2 regions of the Agromyces protaetiae genome follow, and region 2 is predicted to be linked to the other one. Evidence: predicted binding sites of a transcription regulator. Region 2 holds the regulator's gene; the other holds the start of a gene.
The links. The regulator HrcA, encoded in region 2, represses chaperone genes, less so after heat shock. The targets are predictions, from matches to a motif close to TTNGCACTCGNNNNNNNCGAGTGCNAA.

Region 1 (4,188 bases), 1.3 Mb from region 2:
GCAACTGCTCATCGTCCACCGCCCCGGCGTTCCGCCCTCGGCCGGAGATGCGGCCGAAGACGTCGACGTGCAACGGCGCGTCTACAGCTGGGTCGGCGCTGTCCTCGGTTCCATCGGCGCCGTCGCCTCGCTCTTCGTCGGCTGGATGCTTCCGCTCGCCGTCGCGGCCATCGTGTTCGGCGTCCTCGGCCTCCGCCGCGAAGAACACGGGCGCTCGCTCGCATTCGTCGCCATCGGCACGGGCATCACGGGCCTCGTGTTCTCCGCGGTGTGGATCGGCTACTACCTCATCGTCTACGGAGCCCTCCCGAGTTGACGCGCGGTGTGGATCGGCACGGGGCCGGTCGGTCGTCAGCCGTCGAGCCGTTCGACGAGGAGCGTCACGCGACGTCCCTCCTCGCGCGTGACGACGATCGTCGCCGACGCGTCGCCCTTGAGCTTCAGTCGGGTGCGCAGCGCGGCGGGGTCGATGTCGACGCCGCGCTTCTTGATCTCGAGCGTGCCGATTCCGCGTGCCGCGAGCGCCTGGCGCAACTGCCGCTCGTCGTTCGGCAGCCGCTCGACGACGCGGAACCCGCGCGCGAACGGCGACTCGAACGCCCGGTCGGCCGTGATGTAGGCGATGCCGTCGGACAGCATCCACCCGCCGTTCGCGCGTGCGAGGTCGCCGATGAGCCGCGCGCGGATGACCGACCCGTCGGGCTCGTACACGTAGTCGCCGAGGGGGCCGACCGGCGCGTCCTCGCTGTCGGCGGGTGCCGTGAGCTCCGACGCCTGGTCGCCGCGGACGACGAGCGCCGCACGGCCGACGCCGGGCCGGGCGAGCGGCCCGAACCACACGCCCAGTTCGACGACGTCGCCGTCGACCGACACCCACTGCGCCTCGGCGCCGGCCGGCACGAGGTCGCGGTCGGTGCCGGGGCCGAGCTTCACGCCGACGGCCCCCGCCGTGACGACGTCGGCGAGGCCGAACGCGAAGTCGAGGGACGGCGTGTACTGCGAGGCATCCGCGATTCTCGTCGTGCGACCGCCCGCGGTCGTGCGCCGAGCGGGGTCGAGCCATGCGCCGCCGATGCCGCCGAGCGCGACGTCCTCGGCGCGCGAGTGCAGCACGCGCGCGTGCGGGAACGGGCTGAGGTTGAACGCTGCGATCGCGGCCGTGACCTCGTCGGCGTCGGCCGCGGTGACCTCGAGGTCGACTGCGGCGAGGGCGAGGGCGTCGCCGCCGATGCCGCAGCCGAGGTCGGCGACGTGACGGATGCCCGCGCGCGAGAAGCGGCCGGCATGGAGGGCGGCGACGCGCAGTCGGGTCGCCTGCTCGAGGCCGGCCTCGGTGAAGAGCATGCGGCTCGCGAACTCGCCGAACTTGGCGCGCGCCTTGTCGCGCAGCTTCGCCTGACTGAGCACGGCGGCGACGAGTGCGGGGGAGTGGCCCTGCTTGCGGAGGTCGGCGACGGTGCGCACGACGTCGGCCTTCGTGTCCCACGGGGGGAGCGAGTCGAGGAGCCGCAGGCCCTCGGGCGAAAGCAGTTCGACGAGCTCGGCGCGGTCCACCCCGTCACGGTAGCAGGCGGGCGAAGGGCGGCCGCGAGACATCCGTCACAACGCTGGCACTCACGTTGCACGAGTGCCAGAACCCGCATAGACTCCCTGTTAGCACTCTCAGTCCGAGGCTGCTAACCACAGTCTTCGTGCAAGACAGCACCCACCACCGAGAAAAGGGGTCAACCGTGTCGGTTTCCATCAAGCCGCTCGAAGATCGCATCGTCATCAAGCAGGTCGAGGCCGAGCAGACCACGGCGTCGGGTCTCGTGATCCCCGACACCGCGAAGGAGAAGCCGCAGGAGGGCGAAGTCATCGCTGTCGGCCCTGGCCGCATCGACGACAACGGCAACCGCGTGCCCCTCGACGTCGCCGTCGGCGACAAGGTCATCTACTCGAAGTACGGCGGCACCGAGGTCAAGTTCGGCGGCGAGGACTTCCTCGTCCTGTCGGCCCGCGACGTGCTCGCGGTCGTCGTCCGCTGAGTCGACGCACCCACGCTCCGAAGCCCGGTCGCCTTTCGAGGCGGCCGGGCTTCGTCGCGTCTGCGGATGATTCGGGCGGATGTCTCGGGGCCCGGGTCGGGGCCCCGCGTTCCGTGCGGCGCGCGGGCGAGGCATCCGCTCGTCCTTCCATGTCCGAGGCCGGGCGTAGGCTGAACCGGTGCCCAGCCCCGAAGCCCCGCTCCAGTCGACCGCGACACCTGCTTCGGGGGTGAACCGCGCGGGCCTCGCCTACGCGGTGGGCGCCTATGTGCTGTGGGGCTTCCTCCCCGTCTACTTCATCGCGCTCGCGCCGTCGGGGCCGATCGAGATCGTCGCGTGGCGCATCCTGCTCTCGCTCGTCTTCTGCGCGCTCCTCCTCTCGGTGACGCGTACGTGGCGACCGTTCATCGCGCTGCTGCGCGACCGTCGCGTCGTGCTCACGATGGGCCTCGCGGGCGTGCTCATCTTCATCAACTGGCAGACCTACGTCTACGCGACCGTGACCGACCAGGTCGTCGAGGCCGCGCTCGGGTACTTCATCAACCCCATCGTCACGGTGTTCCTCGGCGTCATCGTGCTGCGCGAGCGGCTCAACGCCGTGCAGTGGACGGCGGTCGGCATCTCGATCCTCGCCGTCGTCGTGCTCGCCTTCGGGTACGGGCAGCTGCCGTGGATCGCGCTCGTCCTCGCCTTCTCGTTCGGCTTCTACGGGCTCATCAAGAAGCGCGTCGGGCCGCGCGTCGACGCCGTTTCGGGGCTCACGCTCGAAACCGTCTGGCTCGCGCCGCTCGCGGGCGCCCAACTCGTGTTCGTCGCGATGACGAGCGGGCTGACGATGGGCACGGCGGGCGCCGGCCACACGACCCTGCTTCTTCTCGCCGGCGCGATCACGGCCATCCCGCTCCTCCTCTTCGCGGCGGCGTCGCGCCGGCTGCCCCTCATCCAAATGGGGTTCATCCAGTACTTCGCGCCGTTCATTCAGTTCCTCGTCGGCGTCTTCGTGCTCCACGAGCCCATGCCGTTCGAGCGCTGGATCGGGTTCGCGCTCGTCTGGGTCGCGCTCGTCGTCCTCACGTTCGACGCCGTGCGCAGCGCACGCGCTTCGCGCCGGGTCGTCGACGACGTCGCCGAGCTCACCTGAGCGCTCGCGTCATCCCGCGTCTCAGAACGCGCATGATCGTTGCGTCGCGCGACGGAATCCTACGAGGGATCGCGCTCTCCGCCGTCGAAGGTGACGGATGCATAACGCTTCGCCGGTGTTACCGGGTTGTAATCGGGATTTGTTGGTTCCGTGACAATGCCCCAACTACTGTGACAGAACCGGCGTGCCCCCAAGGCCCGCTCCCAACGAAACATCCTTCAGTCCCAAGGAGCAACATGAGCGTTTTCGGCAAGTCCGTGCCTGCTCGTTCGCGCGGCAAGGTCTGGACGGGAGTCGCGGTCGCCGCGACGAGCGCCCTCCTCCTCTCCGCTTGTGCGAGCGGCGAGACCGAGTCCCAGGAAGGCGCGGGCCCCCGCGACGAGCTGGCGCTCACGATCGGCACGGCCCTTCCGCAGACCGGCAACCTCGCCTTCCTCGGCCCGCCCGAAGAGGCGGGTGTCGCCTACGCGACCTCGCAGATCAACGCCGTGTCCGACAAGACCGGCCTCACGCTCGACGTCGTCTACGGCGACTCCGGCGACACCGACAACAAGGCCTACGAGACCGAGATCCCCCGCCTCCTCGGCGAAGACGTCTCGGCCATCATCGGCGCTGCGTCTTCGGGCACCTCGCTCCAGTTCATCGACCAGGTGACCGGCGCAGGCGTCATCCAGTTCTCGCCGGCCAACACGTCCGACGCGTTCACGACGTACGACGACAACGGCCTGTACTTCCGTACCGCTCCGTCCGACGTGCTCCAGGGCGAGGTCCTCGGCAACCTGATCGCCGAAGACGGCAACCAGACGCTCGGCCTCATCGTGCTGAACGACTCGTACGGCACCGGTCTCGCGAAGTACGTCTCGGAGGCCTTCGAGGCCGCCGGCGGCGAGGTCGTCGCGGAGTCCACCTACAACACGGGTGACACGACGTTCGACTCGCAGATCGGCGAGGTCCTCGCGGCCGCTCCCGACGCGATCGCGCTGATCACGTTCGATGAGGTCTCGACCATCCTCCCCAGCC
Region 2 (4,188 bases):
GCCCTGGCTCTCGTCGCCCCAGTACGCCTCGGCGAGGCCGTCTTTCAGGAGCCGGCGGTAGGTCGCGTAGAGCGTGGCCTCTTTGATCTCGTAGCGACCGCCGGTGGCGTCGCGGATCGTCTTGTAGATCTCGAACCCGTAGCGGTCGCCCGCGCGGAGGACGCCGAGCACGATCGTGTCGGTGTGGCCGCGCAGGAGATCGGCGGCGAACGCATCGTCGGCGACGGATGCGATGTGGTCTGTCATGACTAGTACTGTATCTGATCAACTACTAGACGTGCAAGGTTCCTGTGAACGACGACGCCCGCCTCCGGCTGCGGCCGGGGCGGGCGTCGAACGGGCTCGGTGTCAGTTCGCGAAGGCGTCAGCTCACGAACTTGATGGACAGCGGGTACGTGTACGGCTGGCCCTGGTTCGCCTTCATCGCGGCGATGATGCCGAAGACGATCGACAGCACCCATGCCGCGAGCAGCACGAAGAAGCCGATGATGATGAGCGAGAGCAGTCCGCCGACGACGTACGCGATGAGCAGCGTGATCTGGAAGTTCAGCGCCGTCGCGGTGTGCGCGCGGATGAACGGGCCGCGGTCTTTCAGCACGAGGTAGCCGATGAGCGAGGGCAGGATTCCGAAGAGGATGCCGCCGACGTGGATGAGCGTCGCCCAGAGCTTCTCGTCGGACGGGCTCAACGGCTGAGCCTGCTGATACGGGTTCGGAGGCGGCGGAGGGCCGGGCGGCGGCGGCGTCGGGGGGCCGGCGGGCGGCGGCGGAGGCGTTGCGTCGGACATGCTGACTCTCCTCGTTCGGGTTCGCTGATGAGCGAACGTCATCTCGAGCACATGGTTGCAGAGAGACGCGCCGGTCGGGAAGACCCGACCGGCGCGTCATCGTCTCGTGCTCGCGCTACTTGATGAGGCGGATGGCGAACGGGTAGCGGTAGTGCTGGCCGTCCTTCGCCTTGAGGAAGGCGAGGATCGAGAAGACGACGCTCGCGATCCAGAGCACCCAGTAGAGCAGGATGCCGATGAAGAAGAACGACAGGACGAGTGCGATCGCGTAGCCGATGAACACCGTGATCTGGAAGTTGAGCGCTTCCTTCGCCTCGGTGTTCGTGAACTGGCCGCGGTCCTTGAAGACGAGCCAGATGATGAGCGACGGCAGGAACCCGAGGATGCCGCCGAGGTGGGCGAACGAGCCCCACTGGATGTCCTGCTCGGGCGAGAGGGGCGCGGCTGCGGGCGGCTGGGCCGGTTGTGCGTTCGGATCGGTCATGGGAGTGGGATGCCTTTCGGGTCGAGTGAATCGGCCGCTGAGGTGGCGGCATCCGCGTGCGGGAAGCGCGGAACTCGCGGATGCTGCTCAAGATAGCGGCGAGTCGGAGGGCGGGCAACGAATTCGGCGCAGGATGACGGGTTAGGATTGGCACTCGAACGGGCTGAGTGCTAAACGAACGGAAACGAGGGGTCGATGGTCTCGGAACGCGGACTCGCGGTCCTTCGCGCGATCGTGCAGGACTACGTCGCCTCGCGCGAGCCCGTGGGCTCGAAGTCGATCGTCGATCGGCATGCGTTCGGCGTGTCGGCGGCGACCATCCGCAACGACATGGCCCTCCTCGAAGAGGAAGAGCTCATCCAGGCGCCGCACACCTCGTCTGGTCGCATCCCGACCGACAAGGGCTACCGTGTCTTCGTCGACCGCCTGAGCGATGTACGACCGCTGAGCGCAGCGCAGCGCCAGGCCATCGAGACCTTCCTCGGCGAGTCGAACGATCTCGACGAACTCCTCGCCCGCACCGTGCGGCTCATCGCGCAACTCACGAACCAGCTCGCGGTCGTCCAGGTGCCAAGCTTCTCGCGCACGCGCGTGCGGCACATCGAGCTCGTCCAGCTCGCGCCCGATCGGGTCCTCTGCATCCTCATCACCGACTCCGGACAGGTCGAGCAGCGGCTCGCCGATCTGGGCGCCGACATCGATTCCGAGACGCTCGCCACCCTGCGGGTGCGGCTCAACGAGGCGGCCGGCGGGCTCACGATGGCGGATGCCGCGGCGGCGCTGTCGGTCGAGATCGTCGACGCCGACCCGAGATTCGCCGACGTCTACCGCACGATCGCCGCGACGATCGCGGAGCAGGCGCGCGTGCAGCGCGGGGAACGGCTCGTGGTCGCGGGCGCGGCCAACCTCGTGCGCACCGAACAAGACTTCTCGGGCTCGATCCTCGGCGTCATCGAAGCCATCGAGGAGCAGGTCGTGGTTCTCCGGCTCTTCGGCGAGATGGCGGCCGACCCGCACGCCGTCGCCGTCCGCATCGGCCGCGAGAACGCGCCGTACGGGCTCGGCGAGGCCTCGATCGTCTCGAGCGCCTTCTCGGTCCCCGGCCGCGACGTCGCCCGCCTCGGCGTCGTCGGTCCCACCCGCATGGACTACTCCGCGAGCATGGCCGCGGTGCGCGCGGTCGCGCGCTACCTGTCGCTCCAGCTCGGCGAGCACTGAACTCTGCGGCCTCCGCGCCGCACTCCCGATCGAAAGGAACCGCCCTCGTGGCAGACCATTACGAGGTCCTCGGCGTCTCGCGCGAGGCCACGCCCGACGAGATCAAGAAGGCCTACCGCCGGCTCGCCCGCGAGCTCCACCCCGACGTCAACCCGGGCGCCGAGGCATCCGAGCGTTTCAAAGAGGTCACACACGCCTACGACGTGCTCTCCGACCCGAAGCAGCGCCAGCAGTACGACCTCGGAGGGCAAGGCGGCTTCGGCGGCGCCGGAGGATTCGGCGGCTTCGGCGACATCTTCGAGACGTTCTTCGGCGCCGGCCAGCAGTCGCGCGGGCCGCGTTCGCGGCGCGAGCGCGGTCAGGACGCGCTCATCCGCGTGGAGGTCGGCCTCGACGAGGTCGTCTTCGGCACCCACCGCGACCTCGAGGTCGACACGGCGATCGTGTGCGAGACCTGCCACGGCTCGTGCTGCCAGCCGGGCACCTCGCCCGTCACGTGCGACATGTGCCACGGCACCGGTCAGATCCAGCGCGCCGTGCGCTCACTCCTCGGCAACGTCATGACCTCGAGCCCGTGCGGCACATGCCGCGGCTACGGCTCGATCATCGCGACCCCGTGCGTCACCTGCCAGGGGCAGGGTCGCGTCCGCGCCCGCCGCACGGTGCCCGTGGACATCCCCGCGGGCGTCGACACGGGGCTGCGCCTGCAGATGCCGGGCTCGGGCGAAGCAGGCCCGGCCGGCGGCCCGAACGGCGACCTCTACCTCGAGATCAAGGTCAAGAACCACGACGTCTTCAGCCGCAACGGCGACGACCTCCTCTGCACCCTCGAAGTGGCGATGACCGACGCGATCCTCGGCACGACGGCGACCATCCCCGCCCTCGACGGCGACGTCGAGATCGACCTCAAGGCGGGCGTCCAGGCGGGCGAGGTCATCACGGTGAAAGACCGCGGAATCACGCACCTGCGCGGCTCCGGCCGCGGCGACCTCAAGGTCGGGGTGCACGTCGTCACGCCGACGAAGCTCTCGGGCAAGGAGCGCCAGCTCATCGAGCAGTTCGCGGCGTCGCAGAAGCCCCACAAGCCCGAGCTCACCCACTTCCAGCAGGGGCTGTTCGCCCGGCTGCGCGACAAGTTCCTCGGATGACCCGGTGATCCGGATGACTCGATGAGCAGCCTGTACTTCGACGAGGGGCTGGAGCTCGCGGCCGCAGCCGCGGGCGACGTCGTCGAGCTCTCGGGCGACGAGGCGCGCCATGCGGTCACGGTGGCGCGCGTACGCGTCGGCGAGACGCTCTCGATCGGCGACGGCCGCGGCACGATCGTCACCGGCGCGGTGGTGTCGACGGGCGCGCGCGAGCTGTCGCTCGAGGTCGCGGATGTCTCCCGCGACGCGCGACCGAGTCCCGCGATCGTGCTCGCGCAGGCCCTCGCGAAGGGCGACCGCGACGAGCTCGCGGTGCAGGCCGCGACCGAGCTCGGGGTCGATCGCATCGTGCCGTGGGCGGCAGCCCGGTCGGTGTCGCGGTGGGAAGGCCCCAAGGCGGTCAAGGGCCGTCAGCGGTGGGCGACGATCGCGCGCGAAGCGTCCAAGCAGTCGATCCGTGCGTGGATCCCCGAGGTCGACGAGCCTGCGACGACCGGTCAGCTGGCGAGCCGGTTCGACGGCGCCCGGATCCTGCTCCTCGAGCCGTCCGC

Region 1: groES (co-chaperone GroES) is a predicted target of HrcA. The motif match lies at 1,608-1,634, and genes of this name have one in related genera.

The regions. Positions count from the first base shown of each region.
Region 1 covers NZ_CP035491.1:1,564,857-1,569,044, forward strand. Annotated here, with positions in the region: gene ET445_RS07390 (DUF4190 domain-containing protein) at 1-316, shown strand, start outside; gene ET445_RS07395 (class I SAM-dependent methyltransferase) at 352-1,554, opposite strand; gene groES (co-chaperone GroES) at 1,731-2,027, shown strand; gene rarD (EamA family transporter RarD) at 2,206-3,168, shown strand; gene ET445_RS07410 (ABC transporter substrate-binding protein) at 3,405-4,188, shown strand, end outside.
Region 2 covers NZ_CP035491.1:2,826,801-2,830,988, reverse strand. Annotated here, with positions in the region: gene ET445_RS13185 (PadR family transcriptional regulator) at 1-246, opposite strand, end outside; gene ET445_RS13180 (DUF4870 domain-containing protein) at 365-787, opposite strand; gene ET445_RS13175 (DUF4870 domain-containing protein) at 903-1,271, opposite strand; gene hrcA (heat-inducible transcriptional repressor HrcA) at 1,467-2,489, shown strand; gene dnaJ (molecular chaperone DnaJ) at 2,537-3,637, shown strand; gene ET445_RS13160 (16S rRNA (uracil(1498)-N(3))-methyltransferase) at 3,659-4,188, shown strand, end outside.